Regions from separate parts of the Trichococcus sp. TS_SC_9 genome, predicted to be linked through region 3. Evidence: riboswitches for the same ligand, from Rfam matches in the RefSeq annotation. Region 3 holds a riboswitch; each other region holds the start of a gene.
The links. A riboswitch is a leader RNA that binds a small molecule or an ion and turns the genes downstream of it on or off. The one in region 3 is predicted to bind thiamine pyrophosphate.
Positions count from the first base shown of each region.

Region 1: another riboswitch for thiamine pyrophosphate. It lies ahead of thiT (energy-coupled thiamine transporter ThiT); the one in region 3 lies ahead of thiW (energy coupling factor transporter S component ThiW).
Region 2: another riboswitch for thiamine pyrophosphate. It lies ahead of thiM (hydroxyethylthiazole kinase); the one in region 3 lies ahead of thiW (energy coupling factor transporter S component ThiW).

Region 1 covers NZ_CM149591.1:1,938,822-1,945,476, reverse strand. The annotation lists gene AC0J5I_RS09395 (zinc ribbon domain-containing protein YjdM) at 103-441, shown strand; gene AC0J5I_RS09390 (NAD-dependent epimerase/dehydratase family protein) at 1,091-1,879, shown strand; gene AC0J5I_RS09385 (hypothetical protein) at 2,024-2,341, shown strand; TPP riboswitch at 2,454-2,554, shown strand; gene thiT (energy-coupled thiamine transporter ThiT) at 2,612-3,187, shown strand; gene AC0J5I_RS09375 (YitT family protein) at 3,443-4,309, opposite strand; tRNA gene AC0J5I_RS09370 (tRNA-Leu) at 4,491-4,574, opposite strand; gene AC0J5I_RS09365 (pilus assembly protein TadG-related protein) at 5,119-6,015, opposite strand; gene AC0J5I_RS09360 (DUF192 domain-containing protein) at 6,080-6,424, opposite strand; gene AC0J5I_RS09355 (vWA domain-containing protein) at 6,426-6,655, opposite strand, start outside.
Region 2 covers NZ_CM149591.1:922,986-929,640, forward strand. The annotation lists gene AC0J5I_RS04265 (HAD family hydrolase) at 1-409, opposite strand, end outside; gene thiD (bifunctional hydroxymethylpyrimidine kinase/phosphomethylpyrimidine kinase) at 739-1,521, opposite strand; gene AC0J5I_RS04275 (HAD family hydrolase) at 1,529-2,170, opposite strand; gene thiE (thiamine phosphate synthase) at 2,167-2,808, opposite strand; gene thiM (hydroxyethylthiazole kinase) at 2,795-3,619, opposite strand; TPP riboswitch at 3,695-3,802, opposite strand; gene mnmG (tRNA uridine-5-carboxymethylaminomethyl(34) synthesis enzyme MnmG) at 4,016-5,911, opposite strand; gene mnmE (tRNA uridine-5-carboxymethylaminomethyl(34) synthesis GTPase MnmE) at 5,977-6,655, opposite strand, start outside.
Region 3 covers NZ_CM149591.1:632,035-638,689, forward strand. The annotation lists gene nagB (glucosamine-6-phosphate deaminase) at 1-229, opposite strand, end outside; gene nagA (N-acetylglucosamine-6-phosphate deacetylase) at 213-1,385, opposite strand; gene AC0J5I_RS02840 (MurR/RpiR family transcriptional regulator) at 1,417-2,232, opposite strand; gene AC0J5I_RS02845 (hypothetical protein) at 2,180-2,437, opposite strand; gene thiW (energy coupling factor transporter S component ThiW) at 2,449-2,940, opposite strand; TPP riboswitch at 3,070-3,171, opposite strand; TPP riboswitch at 3,235-3,337, opposite strand; gene AC0J5I_RS02855 (zinc-binding dehydrogenase) at 3,374-4,357, opposite strand; gene AC0J5I_RS02860 (DUF5131 family protein) at 4,381-5,256, opposite strand; gene AC0J5I_RS02865 (ABC transporter permease) at 5,278-5,901, opposite strand; gene AC0J5I_RS02870 (ABC transporter ATP-binding protein) at 5,898-6,655, opposite strand, start outside.

The sequences.
Region 1 (6,655 bases), 1.3 Mb from region 3:
GAAAATGTGGCAGTATATAAGCATCTTCCGCCTTGTAAAAACAGGCCGGAAATGAAAAGTCAGAAGACAGTATTTCAAAATAATGGAGGAATAAAAATCATGATGGAATTACCTAATTGCCCGAAATGCGGCTCCGCTTACACTTACGAAGACGGCGCGATGCTGGTCTGTCCTGAGTGCGCGCACGAATGGAGCGCGGATACTGCTGAGTCAGCAAACGAAGATCAATTGATCGTCAAGGACGCGAACGGCAACCTGCTGCAGGACGGCGACACTGTCACGGTCATCAAAGACCTGAAAGTCAAAGGCAGCTCGAGCGCTTTGAAAGTCGGAACAAAAGTCAAAGGCATCCGTTTGGTTGAAGGCGACCACAACATCGACTGCAAAATCGATGGCTTCGGTGCTATGAAGCTGAAATCCGAATTCGTCAAAAAAGCATAATAACGATTCCAAAAAAACTGGCGAGGCACCCCGAAAGGGAACCTCGCCAGTTTTTCTATTTTTATATTTTATTAGGTGATACGTTACCATTCTATCCGGCCTCACGCCTTTCATCTGTACGATGGCTGTCACCCCTGACAGCTAGGAGATATGCGTCGGATCACCGTTCCTTTCCGTTGTGTCTTATTTTTAGAAAGATTAATGGTCATCACCCCCGTTTTAATGCTAATGTTCATGATAAGCCCCATTGTTTCCGTTCAGGACTAGCAAAAAAACACATGCGAAAGCACGTGTTCTGTCGGGCAAAAGAATGAATGGGAAGATTGTTGCACAACAGATCCGCACTGACCTTGAGAAGCGCGCATTTGCAAATTCAACAAGTCCATCCTACTCACTCCCTCGTTTTCGATTGAAAAGTATCTTGCCCTTGCCTATCATCTTATCTCTATTATACTAGGATAATCTCCCGGGCTCAATTAATTTACCTGATCATTACAGAAATAAAATATTCCCCTTTATCGTGCCCAATCATTGCCTTTGCAAGGGCTATGCATTGACATTTTCCGGCGGCTTGCATAAAGTTAAAGTAAAGCCACTCACGAGCATAACAGCAAAGTTTGTCGCATAGAAACAAGGAGGTTTACCAATAATGACTACAATCATGATCACAGGCGCAAGCGGTAATATAGGGAGAGTTTTGGTGGATCATCTGAAAAAGGACTACGAACTGACTTTGGTTGATATCCATTTCCATGACATCGAGCCTGCCCTTTTGGAGGGAACAATCGTCAAGGAGCTGGACCTGACTGTCGTCGGGAACTGGGATGGCCTGCTGGAAGGGATCGATTACGTCATCCATCTGGCCGCAAACCCTTCGCCCTATGCTGCTTTCGACGATTCGCTTATTAGTTTGAACTACAAAATGCCCTATTACCTGTTCAAGGAATCATCCAAATACGAGAACTTCGTCAAGCGCATCATCTTTGCGAGCTCCTTCCATGCCGTCAACGCCTACCCCAAAAATGTGCAGATTCCCGTCGATGCCCCAGTCCGTCCGGGTGACCTTTACGGCGTCTCAAAAGCCTATTTGGAGAGCTTGGCCAGCCATTTCGCCTTTACCCAAGGACAGGAATCGATCGGCATCCGCATCGGCAACTTCGATGAAAATCTCGACAATCCATACATCAATGAAGCAGACTTGGCCGAATACGTGTCGCCCCGAGACCTTTGTCATCTCATCGATTGCGCTCTCAACGCCACGCTGATCGAGCCATTTCTGTTGGTGAACGGACTGTCGGACAATCGGTTCCCGCGCCTGGACATCTCACAGGCACGCACAGCCATTGGTTATCGGCCACTCGACGATGCCTTTGTGATGAAGGGCTTCTTTAATGATGACAACGGCGATCCTGTCGAAATCTCCAACGACGAGCATTGATTCGACGATTTGTGAACAAGTTTCCGTTTTTGTACGTTTTCGCCCACATCCGCCACCAAAGTCTATTGAAGAGCTTGAATCGAACTGATATGATGTTCAGTGGAGACAAAAGATGTTTCAGATAGACGGAGGGATGTACAATAAATGGCGAAAAAGAACAAAGGCAACCAAATCCAACGCAGAAATGTGACCCCAACAATACCCGAACTGCATAAAAATAAACAAGCGGCGGCGAAGAAAAATTTGCCCGTGGATGAAGACCCAACATTGCAAAATTCTTATAATATCACGATGTACGGTATGTTGATAGGCGCATCAATCGGCTACTTCGCCGGCAGTGTGACCATCGGTTTCGGTATCGGTACACTGATCGGTGGGGTTATCGATTTCTACCTGAATACTCAGAGGAAAAAGAAACGCGAAGCCATCTTGAAGGCACAGGCTGAAACCGAGCAGAAGTAGGTCTTTTTGCACAACGTGATGTTCGGGATGTTATTTTCGGACATGGTGTTGTGCAGCGTGAATCTTGCATAACGAAATAAACTGTAGTAAAGTTAGCTGTAACTAAATAGACCGTTTCACAAAGGGGTGCCTTCATGGCTGAGATTGAACATAGATTCTGACCCTTCGAACCTGTTCGTTAATACGAGCGTAGGGATTGTGATTGAGAAATGAACTTCATTCTCCTCCTTTGTTGATGGTATATTATGCCCAAAAAGGAGGAGTTTTTTTATGTCAAAAAATCTGAACATCTGGATCGAAGGAACCATCATCGCGGCTTTAGCGACCGTGTTGTCCTTGATTCCTTTCAATATCGGCCCTAGTTTTTCCGTAACGGTTGGGGCGCCGGTCATGATGCTTTACTGCCTGCGCCGCGGCTTGGTTCCCGGGTTCTTCGCCAGTTTCCTGTGGGGTGTGTTGCACATCCTGATCGGGACGGCCTACATCCTGACACCGCTGCAAGGATTCATCGAGTACTTCATCGCCTTCGGTTTCACCGGCTTGGCCGGTCTGTTCACGCCGAAAGTCCAACAAGCGATCGCGGACCAAAACCAAAAGGCATTGGTATGGCAAGTCATTTTGGGCACCATCGTCGGCACCATCGGTCGTTACTTCTGGCACACAATCGCCGGCTACTATTTCTGGGGATCCTACGCCCCAGAAGGCTGGAGCGCATGGTTCTACTCCATCACGCTGAACGGCGCAAGCGCCTTGGCGACCGGTGCATTCACCATCATGGTACTGGCCGTCATCGCGAAAACGAACCCGCAGTTGTTCATACCGAAAAAATCGGTGCGCGGGTACTGAGCGGATGCCGAATAACTGTATGCTAGCGAACCGCGTCGGCTGTTTGGGGTAGAACGCAGATAGAACGGCCGACGCTTCCGGGTGATGTAGACTGTTAACGCTGACGAACAGCCAGAACAGCCTACACTTCCGCGGTTTGTCGACTGTTTACCTTGGATCGCTAACTGAACTGTTGACGAATCAATTTTTATCGTGTAATAAAACCAATAAAGCAGAGGCATCCTCGAAAATTGGAGGCTGCCTCTGCTTATTTTATTACTCTACTAGTCCGGATTGGCGTTCCAGCGTGAAGCCCTTCCCTGCGACCTCGTGAACCTGTCCGATGATTACGAATGCAAATGGATCGATATCATTGACCAAAGCATTGATGGCGGAAAGTTTACGCTGCTCGATGACGCAAAGCACAGCTTGCTGCTGCACCCCTTCAAAAGCCGTTTCAATGTTCACCAGCGTCAGCCCAACATCCTGGACAAACAGTAGCGCTTTTTTAATTTCTTCAAACTTTTTTGAAATGATAAAAAGCTGCATCTTATTCGTTCCGGTGACCATGACTTTATTTATGACGATGGATGTCAGGAACACCATAATGAGCCCGTAAAGGATCTGTTCCATACTGGAAAAGAACGCCTGTACCAGCAGAAAAATGACGTCGAACGCATACATCCCCACCGCAACCGGAATGCGGAAATGCTTGTTCAGGAGCAGTGGTGGAATGTCCATTCCACCCGTTGAAGCGCCGACCTTGAACACCAGCCCGACACCCAACCCGCAGAGGATCCCTGCATAGATTGCCGAAAGTAAAATATCATCGGTCATGTCCTGCAATGCAGGTACTGTCCGAAAAAAAGTTAAAAACGTCGGAAAAATAATCGTGCTCAAAATCGTAGTCAATGCGAATTTCTTGCCCAACAAGGCTGCCCCGACAAAAAACATGAAGCCATTAAAAACCAACACAACCAAAGAGATGTTCAATCCAAAAAAATGATTCAAAATAATGGCAAGCCCCGTCGTTCCACCGGCAATCAGATTCTTCGGCAGGATAAATGCCGCAATCGCAAATGCGACAATGATATTACCCGCAACAACCGCAGCAATCGGTTTTAAAGTGTGCAGTAGTTTCAAAAATGTCACTCCTTTTTCTGAGATTTAAAGCAGTTGGATACCTCTCCAGAAAGAGGTATCCACGCCATTATAACAGATAAATGGCCGATAGAAAGAGTAGTATGTACCTTTGAAAATTGTTTAAAGAAAAATAGGATTCCCGACATCAATACGATGAAGGAAATCCTATTTTGAATAATTATGCGGCCAAGAAGACTCGAACTTCCACGGGAGATACTCCCACCAGCCCCTCAAGCTGGCGCGTCTGCCATTCCGCCATGACCGCAAAACCAACTATTTCATTATACTTTTGAAGAACATTTCTGTCAACGTCTGCTTACTGATTTTCTTTATATTAATAAGACCATGATTATTTAACAATATACGCAAATATGAAACATTGCAATATGCTAATACTACCAATATATATTGGATAATGAATTGAATTATACGCATGTGTACAAAATATAAAGAATCCTACTCGCAAAAAATATAAAAGACATCAACTGACCCCAAAATCAAGGGACAATCTATAATTTGTACATATCTACTCAACTTTTGCGTTCAAAATTATACGATGATTCATTGATTCATCTATGTTAACGGCCTTTTCAGAATTGACAGATGATATTATGTTGATGCATGGGGGATTTCGGTATGTGCTTGCAGAAAAATCATAAGATGAGTAGTGCAATTCCATTATCGTGGTCTTTCACTACTCACCTTAGTGTGATTTAAAGAACTTTTTATCTCTTTCATATTAAGCCCCAAATATTCCAAATTTCCACCTACCTAATGAATCGTATACAAAATCCATCTTGAGATATATGCTATTCAGTAAGCCTCACGTTATGCAAACCATAGTCAGTTTGTTCACCTGCAACACTACTACCGACAACAGCATATTCGAAAGTGCCAACAATTACTCCTTTTTTCTTTTTACTACCTTCTGTTTCTTCTTCAGAATATGATTTAATTTTAAATGCAGCGAATCCTACAATCGTAACCTCTTTTTTGCCGTTCACATCCATACTATCAACTATCGGGATGAAAGCTATTTTGTCTTTTGTAAAACTTTTTCCGGTCATGGCTCCAGTTTCAGTTTTTACCTTCTCATTCACATAAATAGGTTGATCATACCCTTTTGTAATCAGGTTCTGGAATAGATTAGCTCCCCCTCCTTTAAATGCACTGTTTTTAAAACTTGTTAAAGTCCCGAAATCCAATCCACCAAAGTTTCCGTTAGACCCGTCTCCTCCACCTTCTTTCAAAGTATATTCATGTCCAAAGATGAAAGTCTGTTGCACAACACCTACAGGAATTACCCCTATGACACCATCCGCGGGACTAATGGATGCGGTGGCACTGGCAGTCACATTTGCGCTATTTAGTCCAACAACATGCGCAAATGAATAATCCACTTGCTTTGTTGCGGTTACGGTTACACTATCAGCATCAGGAACAATTATAGGAACAATATCTGTGTATCCGTTTGAATCGAAGTAGGCATCTGCACTGCTTGTCGCATCAGCCCCTTTGGGCAAGTCGTACGCACCAGCTAAAGCTGCTGCATCTACTGCATTTTGCAACTTCGCTTTTTCTACATATACACTGCCTACATCTACAACAAAAGCCATAATAGCCAATAGTATCGCAAATATTCCAACAAAAAAAACTAATGCCTGTCCGTTTTCTTCATTCTTTAATTTTCTTAATTTTTTCAGCATTGCCTTCCCTCCTTAGTAAAAGAATTTCTCTGAGAGCCATATATCTTTCATTGATGTCTTTTACCTATTTTCTGACAGAGATTGCGTCACCAATCCGTAATTTTCCGCTCAATGTGTGCGCATTGCTCTCAATTACATATCTTGCTTTCCTGACAATCGGAGAAATTCTTCCTGGTTTCATCGCGGGCATAATATGGACGACCCTATCATCGGAATCCACAAATATGACATCAATAGGGAATCTCATGAAAAAACAATGAACACTGTTACATGGTTTTATGATCAGACCTGCCTCTTCAGGCAAATCCTTTTTCCCCATCAAGCCCAAGAATCGGCTGATAAAGTTATCCGCGACCTCAGCATTCTCTAAAATAACCTCATTCGTCTCTATCATCACTAGTTTGCCCATATCACATCTTACCTTCCAGCACATTTTTTGCTTTTTCTTGTTGCTTGAGACTTTTTACTTCCGTTCTGTACACAAATGTATATCCTCCAGTTTCAAATGTATCCTGATCAAATATTTTACTCTGTGTCAGAACTTCCCCATCAATCATGAATATACCTGGAGCTTCCGTATTCAATAGTAGGTGAAATGGTTTGTAGCCTTTTGAAAGCGATTTGTATCCTTCAATCCATT
Region 2 (6,655 bases), 290 kb from region 3:
TATCCAAGCCAATGACCACATCCATCAGGTCCAACAGATCCACTGCAGCAAGACTGCGCAACAACGCCTTGGTTGCTTTGTTGGAAATCACGCCCAGATGGTGCCCGTTCCCTTTCAGTTCCATTAAGGACTCCCGCGACAGATCGTATGGTTCCAACAGCATATTTTCATATTTTTCGTAGTTGTCCCAAAAGACTTCCATCAGCTTATCCATCTCGACCGGAGAGAGTGCATACTGCTTCAGATAGCCGCTAAACTTCACAAAATGGGGCTTTCCTCTATCCTTACGCAGCTGCTCAACAGTTGGGACGGGATACCCGAATTGTTCAAATGTATCCATCGTAGCCATCTCGCTGATTTTGCATGTTTCTGCCAAGGTACCGTCAAAATCGAATAATAGTAATCCCATCTTCTATCTTCCCTTCGATCGCGAATATGAACTGAATGCGGACAATAGCGATGTAAGCCACTATGACGCAAAAACTCAAAATTCCGAATGTTCACTATAATCAAAATTATAACAAACAAAAACAACAGAATAATGAGGTTTTATTTAGAATTTGGAAAGAATTCACTCGTTTTCGCTATCTCAAAACGCCAATTTCCGAACGTTAGGAGTTAGGCACTTTATCAATGTACTGAATTTACCCATCCAGTGCTTGCCCGTTGACGTCTCCATCTTTGGATCGGGGCAATTGACCGAATTAAGGGCTACCTCGAAATGAGATAGCCCTGTTTTTATGTGATGCGGTACGCGTGATTGAGCGGGCCGCTACCCTTGCCTAGATCCATTCCGTCGCGGAGCGCGCCGGTGATGTAGACTTTGGCCAGGCGGATGCTCTCTTCCATTCCGTGACCCAAAGCCAGATTCGCGGCGATGGCTGAGGAAAGCGTGCAGCCGGTGCCGTGCGTATTCGGGTTTTCGATCCGTTCCGACTCGAACCAACTGACTTTCCCGTCCCTAAAGAGCAGATCATCGGCGCTGTCCTTGAGATGGCCGCCTTTCAGTAGCACGCTGGTTCCCGCAGCCGAAGCGATACTGTCCGCTGCAGCCAGCATATCCGCCTTCGTCTCGATTTTGATGCCGCTCAGCACCTCCCCTTCCGGCACATTGGGGGTGATCACATCAGCCAAAGGCAACAACAGCGTCCGCAAATCCTGGCTGGCATCGTCCTGCATCAGGCTGCTGCCGCTTGTTGCCACCATGACGGGATCCACGACGATATTTTCCGCTTTGTATTCGAGCAGCTTCTCGGCGATGACTTTGATGATTGCGGCATTCGATACCATGCCGATCTTCACCGCATCAGGGCGGATATCCTTGAACACGCTATCCATCTGCTGCGCCACAAATTCGGGCGTCACTTCCATTATTCCGGCCACACCTGTCGTGTTCTGCGCCGTCAGCGCCGTGATCACGCTCATCCCATAGACTTTATGCGCCATCATCGTCTTCAGGTCCGCTTGGATGCCCGCTCCGCCGCTGCTGTCCGAACCGGCGATCGTCAATACTGTTTTCATGTTTTGCTCATCCTTTCCAATCCGAAAATGAATAGATGTACTGCTCCGTCAACGCTTTGATGCGCTCCATATCCTTTGTTGCCGTCTCATCATGGACGCCGACTACCCGGAAACCGGCTGCCGTTGCCGTTTCGACGGCGTGCAGCGCGTCCTCAAAGATGACGGTCTTCGTGAGGGGCGCCCCAAGGTGTTCGAACGCCCGCTGAAAAATGAGCGGATCCTCTTTGCCTGCCTTTACTTCACTGCTGGTCAGGATGGCGCTGAAATATTTCCGGATGCCCAACCGCTCCAAGGCGCTCTCGGCCAAATTCCTTTCGGTCGCGGTGGCGATGCACATCTTCACATTCTGCTCCTGCAATGTCTGAAGATATTCCGCTGCTCCGGCCTTAAGCGGGACTTCATAACGGTAAAGATCCGCAAGCAGCGTTTCGATTTCCGCAATGATCGTCTCTTCATCTTCACGCAATCCATAGGCCGATTGAAAATATTGTGCGGCTTGCGGCAGGCTCATCGTCTTCAACACATCCTGCAATCCGGAAGCTGGCTGCAGCTTTTTCTGAAGCAAATAATTTTCCCCCAGCCCCTGCCAGATCGGCATGGAATCCAGCAGCGTCCCGTCCAGATCGAAGATGGCAGCTTCCATTGTCATGGCTGCACCATTGCTTCGGCTAACGGGCGCAGTCTCTTCACCGCCGCTGTGATGTCCGGCTGCGCAAAGATGGCGGATACGACGGCAATCCCGTCGATGCCGCTGCCCTTGAGCTCGAGGATATTCCCTTCAGAAATGCCTCCGATCCCCACAACAGGTATGCTCACCGCCCGGCAGATCTGCTGCAGTGTTTCGATCGACAGCGCGTCGACATCCAGCTTCGTCGCTGTCCCGTAGATCGCACCTACGCCCAGATAATCGGCCCCGTTCCGTTCCGCCGCCAGCGCCTCTTCGACGGAATGCGCAGAAACGCCAAGGATTTTCCCCTCGCCGATCCGGCTGCGGACGTCTCCAGCCTGCATATCGCTCTGTCCCACGTGAACGCCATCCGCATCCAGCGCCAAGGCCACATCGACTGCATCATTGATGATGAAAGGGATGCGGTGGCGTTTGGCCACGGCCTGCAGTTCTTTGCCCAGGGAGACAAAGGCATCGAAATCCAATTCCTTCTCGCGCAATTGCACGACGGTAACGCCCGCTTGGATAGCTTCTTCAAGCTGTTCCGCCAAGGACGCGTTCCCCAGCCATTGGCGATCGGTCACCGCGTAAAGCAGCAAATCGTTCTTATCTACTCTCAATTTTAGCGCTCCCTTCCAGTTTTTCGACCGACATCTTGCTGATTTCATCGATGATGTAGCTGCGGTAGGATGAAGTCCCTGCGGCATTGCTTATCATCCTTTCGTAAGCCAGCTCGCCGCTGACTCCCATCAGGCACACCGCTGCCGCCGTGGCATCCAGCAACTGCTCCGGGTTTGCTCCGCAATAGGCTGCGATCAATCCCGACAGCATGCAGCCAGTTCCGGACACTTTTGCCATCCGCGGATGCCCGTTGCGGATGATGTAGGCTTTGTCCCGGTCCGCGACGATATCGATCGCGCCGGTGATTGCGACGACCGCATCATTCCGATCGGCCAATCGTTTGGCGAAAGCGACTGTTGCCTCGAGCGTTTCCTCGGTCACCGCATCACTGATGTCGGCATCCACGCCTTTTGTCGTGCCGCTTCCGGAATGGATCGTCTTCATTTCCGAAATGTTTCCTTTGATCACGGTGAAGGCAATTTCCTCCAGCAAGCTGAAGGTCGCTTCGGTCCTGAAAGGGGATGCCCCCGCGCCCACTGGATCCAAAACGACGGGATGGGCGAGCGCATTGGCTTGGCGCCCTGCCAGCAGCATGGACTCCACGGATCTGCTGTTCAGTGTTCCGATGTTCAGATTCAGGGCGGTGCAGATGCTTGTGATATCCGCGACTTCCTCGGGGGCATCCGCCATGATCGGGGAGCCTCCAGCAGCCAAGAGGACATTGGCGACATCATTCACAGTGACATAATTGGTGATGCAGTGGACCAGCGGTGTCTGTTGCTGTACATTTTCGAATAGCGTATTGAACATGGGTTACCTCCAAATAGTTTGTTTGATGCGACAAAAAAAGCGGGAAATGTCCGAATAGGCATTTCCCGCTGAATGGATTCATTCAATGTTATTTCCCTACGTTGGCATTATCCAAATCAGGTAATAGGTCGAAGTTGATTACTTCCTCTCAGCCTGCTGACACAAGCTCCCTTTTTTCGTATGCAGTTATGTCATCATCTTAGCATATGCGCCATCCTTACTCAAGGATGATTTTGTCGTTTTAATTGTTCATTCAGCCACCTGAAAATATTCGTATAGGCAATTTCACTGACTGTCGCTGCCCGATTATTCAGGAAATACCTTCATACTCTATTAAACGCTTTGTGTTAATCCTCTTAATGCTCGATTTCTACCCGGGATTCATCTCGCTCTGAGTTATTCTGAGATTTTGGCGATCTTTCCTTGGGTTACGTAGACCATCAAAACGGAAATGTCGGCTGGGTTGACGCCGCTGATCCGGCTTGCTTGGGCAATTGTTTCCGGTTGGATCTTCTTCAGATTTTGTTTGGCTTCGTTCGCGATTCCGTTGATGGCATCATAATCGATGTTCGCAGGGATGCGTTTTTCTTCCATTTTCTTCAGCTTGTCCACTTTTTCGACGGCTTTCTTGATGTAGCCAGCATATTTGATCTGCACTTCCACTTGCTTGATGACCTCTTTCGGCAAGGCTACTTCAAACGGCGCAAAAGCGATCAGACCTTCATACTTCAATTCCGGACGCTTCAGCAGGTCAGCAAACAAAATGCCGTCCTTCAGCGGAGCGGAGTTTTGTTCCGCAAGGAAAGCCTGCAATTCTTCAGTCGGTTTCAGACGGGTTTTTTCAAGGCGGGCGATTTCCTTTTCAACGGCCTGTTTTTTCTCCAGGAATGTTTCGTAGCGTTCTTCCGTCACCAAACCGATTTCGCGGCTCATTTCGGTCAAGCGGAAGTCGGCATTGTCATGGCGAAGCAACAGACGGTACTCGGCGCGTGAAGTCAACAAGCGATACGGTTCCATTGTTCCTTTGGTCACCAGATCATCGATCATGACGCCGATGTAGCCATCGCTGCGTTTCAGGATCATTGGTTCTTTCCCTTGCACAGCCAAAGCGGCATTGATGCCGGCCACGATGCCTTGTCCGGCAGCTTCTTCATAACCGGATGTGCCGTTCGTTTGGCCGGCAGTGAACAAGTTCTTCACCAATTTCGTCTCCAAGGAAAGGCGCAACTGATGCGGTTTTACGACATCGTATTCGATGGCATAGCCTGTCCGCATCATTTGTGCATTTTCCATACCCGGTACGGAACGGATCAAATCAAGCTGAACATCCTCCGGCAATGAGGTGGATAAACCCTGCACATAGACTTCTTCGTTCTCGCGGCCTTCAGGCTCAAGGAAGAGCTGATGGCGCGGCTTGTCGCTGAAACGGACGATTTTGTCTTCGATCGACGGGCAATAACGCGCCCCTACGCCTTCCACGATACCCGTAAACATCGGCGCGCGGTGGAGATTATCGCGGATAATTTCATGGCTTTCCGGACTCGTATAGGTCAGCCAGCAGGATAATTGATCTTTCAGATAGTCTTCATCTTTGGAAAGGAAACTGAAATGGTTCGGCTCAACGTCACCGGGTTGTTCCTCGGTTTTGGAATAATCGATGCTCGAAGCCATTACCCGCGGCGGCGTGCCGGTCTTGAAGCGCGCCAATTCAAATCCCAGATCAAGCAGATTTTCGGATAATTTAATGGATGGCTGCGAGTTGTTCGGTCCTGATGAATAAACCAAGTCCCCGATGATGATCTTGCCTCGGGAAGAGGTTCCGGCCGTGATGACGACGGCACCAGCACGGTAAACGGCGCCAGTATGCGTCACTACGCCCTTGACTTCGCCATCTTCCACAATCAATTCCTCAACGATGGCTTGCTTCAGCAGCAGGTTCTCCTGTTTTTCGATAGTGTGCTTCATATGGTGGGCATAGTCATCCTTATCCGCTTGTGCGCGCAACGCTTGGACGGCAGGGCCTTTCCCTGTGTTCAGCATGCGCATTTGGATATACGTCTTATCGATGTTGCGTCCCATCTCGCCGCCCAATGCATCGATTTCTCTTACGACGACACCTTTCGCAGGCCCGCCAATGGATGGGTTGCAGGGCATAAAGGCAACCATGTTCAAATCGATCGTGACCAGCATCGTGCTGCATCCCATACGCGCTGCGGCAAGCGCCGCTTCGGATCCGGCATGTCCGGCTCCTACAACAATCACATCAAAACTTCCAGCTTCAAATCTGTTCATTTTTCCATTCCTTTCGTTTGTGCTAGCTATTTGTTCTTATTATTTTAGTTGATTTCTGAATTCTTTTATTTACCCAAGCAGAACTGTGTGAATAGTTGGGTGAGGAGTTCGTCCTGCACGCTGTCGCCGGTGATTTCTCCGAGGAGGTCCCAACAACGGGTGAAATCGATCTGGACGAGGTCGATTGGCATGCCTGATTCGATGCCGCTCAGCACTTCATCCAGCGAATCCATCGCATCGTTCAGCAGCGCGATATGGCGGACGTTGGATACATAGGTTGCATCCGTCTCGCCGGTTTCACCGGAGAAGAACATCTTCGTGATCTGTTTTTCCAGTTGGTCCAGTCCGGTTTCGCTCAGCATCGATGTTTCGATGATTCTTTCAGGATCGCTCCAAGGTTCCAGCTCATCGGTTGTCATCTTCGCTTCCAGATCCATTTTGTTCATAAGGATGATGCGGTTCATGTCCTTCGTGTCTTCCAGAAGCTGCTTGTCCTCTTCCGTCAGCCCTTCGTTCTGGTTGATCAACAGGAGAATCAGATCGGCTTCGGCCAAGGCTTTGCGGCTGCGTTCGACTCCGATCTTTTCCACGACGTCATCCGTTTCGCGGATGCCCGCAGTGTCGATCAGCTTCAAAGGCACGCCTCTGACGTTCACGTATTCCTCGATCGTATCGCGGGTGGTGCCGGCGATGTCCGTCACGATGGCTTTCTCTTCGCGCAACAGGCGGTTCAGCAAACTGGAT
Region 3 (6,655 bases):
GATGGTAGCTGTGCGGACTGTCCTCGGACAAGCCCATGTATTCGTCCAGATTGATCGATGTCATATCCGAGAAATCAAGATCGCTTTCCCGCATGATTTTGTACAGTCTGACTGGCGTACTGCCGGTGGCCAACCCGAGCACTTTCGCCCCGCTTTCCATTTGCTTGCGGATTTTTTCGAATGCACAACGGCTGGCCTCTTCAGGGTTCGCTTTAATGATTATTTCCATGATCTGTAACCTGCTTTCTGTTATTTTTGAATACTGTCTTTCCAAAACTGATTGTCCGCTCGACCGCAAATGACTCCGAAAGTTGCACCATATCGGCATCTTTCCCCGGAGCGATGCCCCCTTTTCGCACCAGACCGAATTCGCGGGCCTGGTTGACCGAACTCATCTTTACCGCATCCAATATGCCGCAACCGGTGAAGGTCATGATGTTCTTGAAAGCCTCCTGGAATTCCAGCACACTTCCTGCCAAATTTCCGCTTTCCAGTCGGGCTTGTCCATCCTTGACGATGACTTTCTGTCCGCCTAATTCACTGATGCCATCGCCCATCCCTTTGGCGCGCATAGCGTCTGTGATCAACTCGATGCGGTCAGCGCCTTTTTGTTTGAAGGCGATTTTCACCATTTCCGGATTGATATGCAGACCATCGACAATCATTTCCGCATAGATGCCCTCCTCCAGGAAGGCATGTCCGGTCACACCAGGCTCCCGGTGATGGAGGCCTCTTTGCGCATTGAAGAGATGGGTGATGTGCGTTGCTTTGGACTGTTGCAATTGGCTGCGAAGAGCATCCGAATGTCCGACTGAAAGCACGATTTGGTTATCCAGGCAATACTTTTCGAAGGCAGTCGCATCACTCGTCTCCGGTGCATAGGTGACCAAACGGATCAAGCCTCCGCTCAAGTCCTGCCACTTGCGCATCAAGGCTGCATCCGGCAGTTTGATATGTTCTTCCGGCTGCGCTCCCTTATGGACGGCGGAAATGAACGGCCCTTCGAGGTGGATGCCTTGGATGACTGGATTTTTTTCCGCGGCCTTGCGGATGCCGGTCAACGCCTTTTCGATATTTTCGGAAGATTGCGTCATCGTCGTTGGAAAATAACTGGTGATTCCTTCCCGGTGCATCGTCACAATCATCCTGTTGATGCCATCCGCATCGCCGTCCATATTGTCCACTCCGTAGCCGCCATGGCTGTGGACATCAATGAAGCCAGGCACCAGTCTGCTTCCTGCCGCATTGATCACTTCCTCGTCAGGTTCGGGAATGTACTCCGACATGTTCCCGACCGCGTTGATTTCTTTTTCGAACCGGACATACCCGTCGACGATGACGGTTTCTCCTGTATACACTTCCGCATGGATGATCACTTTCTTCATGTGTATCCCTCTCTTCTATTCTATTCCGATTCTATTCCGATTTTTTTGAGTAACCCTGCACATTTGCTCTCGTCAGATCCATGTTGTATTTGAAGTTCTCGTCCTGCACCAGGAAGGTCGAAATCACATCGATCAGGTACATCATCCCGAACTGCGTGTTTACGAACGCCGTATTGTTGACGAAACGCGAGTGATAACCAAAGCACGTGACATCCGCCAATTTCGTCAATGAACTGTTTTTGAAGCTCGTCAGGGCGATGATCTTCGCTTTTTTCTGTTTGGCGATTTCCAGTGATGCGATCAATTCAGGTGTCTCGCCTGAATTTGAAATGGCGATCACTAATTCGTCATCCTTGATGATCGAGCTGTTGACGATCATCAGGTGGGAATCCGTGACCCCCGTGACATTCAGCCCCATCCGGATCAGGCGTTGCGCCAATTCGGCCGCCGTGAATCCGGAACTGCCGATGCCGTAAATGACTGTTTTGTTTGCGTTTCTGATCCAATCGACAACCGTTTCGATTGCTTGATCCTCGATCATCTTATTGGTTTCATCGATGACTTGCGTATAATAGCCATAGATATCGTCATAGACGGTCGGCATTTCTTTCAAAGGATGGTCGCTCGCCAATGAACGCAGCGCAATCTTCATATCCACAAACCCATCGATGTTGATGCGTTTACAGAAACGGGTGATGCTGGAGGTCGAAGTCTCCACCTTCGTCGCCAAATCCTTGATGTTCATGTTTTTGATGGATGCTTTGTTCTGCAGAATGTAATCCGCGATTTTTTTCTCATTCCCGGAAAAAGCGGAATAATGGTTTTGGATCTCTTCGATGATTGTCATTTTTCGTTATCTCCTCCAGTTTTGCGCAGCCACCAAAAGCGCGCTCCGTATTTCTTGCCTTCGCCTTTTCCTCTACGCTGATAGAATAACACATGAAAATAGTTTTTTCAATTATTATTTTATGAAAATCATTTTCTTTGTTATTTCTATTGGAGTCACTTTTAGACAGCAAAAAGCCGCCTCTTCCGAGAGCGGCTTCCTTCATGAGCAGATGCTTCAGATTCTGTTCCGGTCCAACACGTTTCTTTTTCCCATTTCCAGGATGATGAAATAAGCCATTCCCGCTCCGATGGCGGAACTGAGCGCGAAGCTCGGCAGGAAGAGCATCAATGCGGCTTCCATACCCATAAAAAACTGCGCAAGCAATGTACTCGCCAACGATCCCAGGATTCCGGTGCCTATCCACTCACCCAGTGCCGCGAAACCGATTTTTTGCGTTCTGGCGTAGAACAGACCTGCGCAAATAGCCCCGATCATGCTGCCCGGAAAGGCAAAGACGGTCCCTGTTCCCAACAGGTTGCGCAGCAAAGAAACACTGAAGGCCTGCAGGACGGCATACCCCGGTCCTAACCAGACAGCGGTCAATACGTTCAAAAGATGCTGCACCGGCGCTACTTTTGCAATGCCGATCGGAATGACGAAGATGCTGTTGCTGACCACCCCCATGGCGATGATCAAGGCAGTGGTGACTAATTTTTTTGTGTTCATAATGTTTTCCCCTTTTCAGTTTGATTTGTTCTTTTTGCAGCCTGATCTTTCCGAACCGTTTCCCTCCTCCAGAATTGAATGAAAATAAAAAGACACCTCCCCTGAGATGTCTTGGATATACGTACGGACTCCAGACCAAACTCAGTTCCCTCCGCCAGTACGAACTGGATCAGGTTTGAAGGGTTCCGACAGTGTCGGTCTCAGCGCTCGCGCGCACCCCTACTGAAATTAAAAAACGTTATATGATCTGATGCGAAAATCAGAAAATACAACGTTTTGATGTCTATTTATGCGAATAGTCAAACGCCACATTCCCTACGCTAGCATGAACTAGATCAGGTACAAAGAGTTCCGACAATGTCGGTCTCAGCGCAGTTGCGCACCCCCAGTGTTTCTCACTCAATTCTAACCAATAAGCTGCGGAAACGCAACCCTATTCTGAAGCTTGCTCTCCCGCAGCGCTCGGATCCAGCACGATGACTTTCCCGAAACTGTCCTGGCTCTGCAAAAAGGCATGGGCTTGGGCAACCTCTTCGAGCGTGAATACTTTCTCGGGCTCCACTGCAACGCCTTTCCCCTCAATGTAAGCCAGCAGTTCATTCAGCTTTTCGCCGGAGACGTCACTTGAATGGAAAGTAGTCAAATAGCTATTGTGCTTCAATTCCATGATGGGATCGAAATCCTCCAGGAACCATTTCCCGCCCAGTTGACCGGTGCTGCAGACAATGCCGGCTTCCCTGATATGGGAAAGGCTGTCCTTGAGCGTCGCAGGCCCGATCAATTCCAAAATCTTGTCGAAAGTCTCTTCCGTTTCCAACACGCCGTTGCGGTCTTCGATGTAGTCGGTGAAGCCGGCTTCCTTCAGTCGCTGACCTTTGTCGGCTTTCCGCGTGCTCCCGTAAATCCTGATATCCGGGAATTGGGCCCTGACCAACTTGGCAAAGGCAACCCCCACACCACTCGTTGCCCCCCGAACCAAAATTTGATCGGATGTTTGGATCCGCAGATTCTTCATGGAACCGAAAGCCGTATAGTAGGTTTCCGGAATGGCCGCCAGTTGGGACCAAGGTAAATTGGTGTGGATGGGGTAGATTTGGTCATTCGGCAACAGGACATATTCCGCATAACTCCCGTCGAAGGCTCTCCCCATCTCACCCATGATCGACACCACTTTTTGACCGAGCGGCAATTTTTCTTCGTCGCTCGTCCGTTCCACTATCCCTACACATTCAATCCCTAAAATACGGGGAAACGTGACCGAAGGGGATTTCCCCTCCCGCGTAAAGATTTCCGAATGGTTGATGCCGAAGCCCATGACTTTCACGAGCGACCAGCCTTCCCGTATTTCCGGAAGAGGAACTTCCTGATGCACCAGTTTTTCCGGTCCACCCGCTTCGTGCACTACGACTGCCTTCATTTCTCCGACATCCTTTCTTGTATTCACAACGACAGCATGCAGTTGGGTCTTCCCGATTGCATACCGCAAAATTTCTTGTAGGCACAGGAATCGCACAAAGTCACGGCATCGGTTTGAAAAAGCGGCACCGATTCGCCCTGGGCAACCCCTGTCAGGTGAACCGAAACCGCACGCCCTTCATAAAACAGTCCGGATTTCTTTGCTTGCTCCTGCTGCTTTCTTTTGTCCAAAATTTCATACTTCCGTCCGTTTTTCACGAATTGATTCCCGGTTTCGATGAATTCGAAATTCACATCATTTTTCACACAATCTTGATGCATCCTCTGCACCCATTCATAATGGCATTCCCTTGCCCCGTCATAGTTTTCCCCGCCGACGATGACGCGTTCGATTTTTCCGGAAGACAAATGCTGCGTCAAGTCGATTTCACCGATCAGCGGTGCCGCCATGATGCCTCTGTGTTTGAAAGGCAGATCCAGAAGTACCGGAATCCGCCTGTCGGCCATCTTTTGGTTTTCGGCTGAGACATTCATCCACACGTTCTCCCAACCATCCCCCCAATTTTCAGGCAGGCACTCTTTCACGCGCTTGATCCGTTTCGTCAGCAAGTAGAACAGCACGTCCGACCGCTTCTCGATCATCTTCCAGACTTCGCCGCGCCACTCGTCCGCTTCCTCAAGAAAGAAGTCCGAAGTCATGCAGACGCGTATCGTGGAACCGGGCGGTATGACGTAGTCGCCGCGCCGGTTCCTTTTCAGCGGCCGATCGAAGCTGCTTTGGACTTTATAAATATTCGCGCCAGCTTTCCCTCGTTGACTGTCCAAATGAAACATATAACAATTTTGGCATCCCGGGCTGACCTTTTTGCAGCCATGCCACGGGTTCCAGATATCACTCAAGCGATCACTCCTTTGAAAAGATCAGGCGTATCTCCGCCGCAAGGCATTTTCAAGAAAATACAAGACGACATTGACAAGCAGACACAACACCATCGACAGCACAGTGCCCCACAAAAGTTTTACGACGCTGAATGTCCGCAAGCCATCGAAAAGGACGGTTCCCAACCCGCCCGCATTGATCGTTGCGGCGATGGTTGCGATGCCGATTGTCGAGGTCGCGGCGATCCGTATCCCTGCGATGATGGAGGACATTGCCAATGGAAGTTGGATTTTTCTGAACATTTGATTCCTCGTCATGCCCATCCCGACAGCGGCTTCGATGATTGTCGGATCGATCTCTTTGATTCCTGCAGAAAAACTGCGCAACAGGACATATTGGCAATAAATCACCAATACGATGATGGCCGTAGTCCTCCCCAGTCCCGTCAACGGGATCAAGATGGCAAAAAGGGCCAGGCTTGGGATCGAATAAAGCAAAGAAGTCAGGTAAATCAAGCCGTTCATCACGCGTTCCTGATGCATGCAGGCCAAGATTATGCCACTTGCGATGAGGATGGCGATCGTCAGCGTCGTCCCCACTAGTTCGATATGCTGAAGCGTGGCGGTCAGCAGTTTTTCATAATAGGTATTCCAGTATGCAATCATTTCAACTCACTCCAAAATGCCTCTTGTTCCTTTACGGTGGCAATCAAATCCGCAACAAACTCTGTTTTCGGATTTCGCATGATTTCCCGCGGCGTATCAAATTGACAAATCTTACCTTTGTCCATTATCAGCACTCTCGTCCCCAGCTTAAACGCCTCATTGATGTCATGCGTGACCAACACAAAGGTTTTGTCGCCCAATTCTTTATGGATCTTTTGCAGTTCATTCTGCAGTTGCAGGCGCGTGATTGCATCGACCGCTCCAAACGGTTCATCCAACAGCATCACTTTCGGATTGGCGGCAAGTGCCCTTGCGACGCCGACACGTTGTTGTTGCCCGCCGGATAATTGTTTCGGCTTTCTGCCGGCAAACACTTCCGGGTCCAATTGAACAAGCTCCAACAATTCTTTGATGCGGGCTTGGATCGCCTTCTTGTCCCACTTCAGCAGTTCCGGTACTGTCGCGATATTTTGGGCAACAGTCATATGCGGAAACAGGCCGATTTGTTGGACGACATAACCGATTTTCCGCCTAAGATCTACTTCGTTCATTCCGCTGATGTCCTCCCCGAAGAAGGTTATGTTTCCTGTATCTTCGCGGATCAAGCGGTTAATCATTTTTAAAGTCGTCGTTTTGCCGGAGCCTGAAGACCCCAGGACAGTGATGAACTCGCCTTCCTTAATCTCAAAGGAGATATCATCGACTGCCTTCGTGCCCCCTTCCCCGTAGAGCTTCGTCACATTTTTGAATTCTA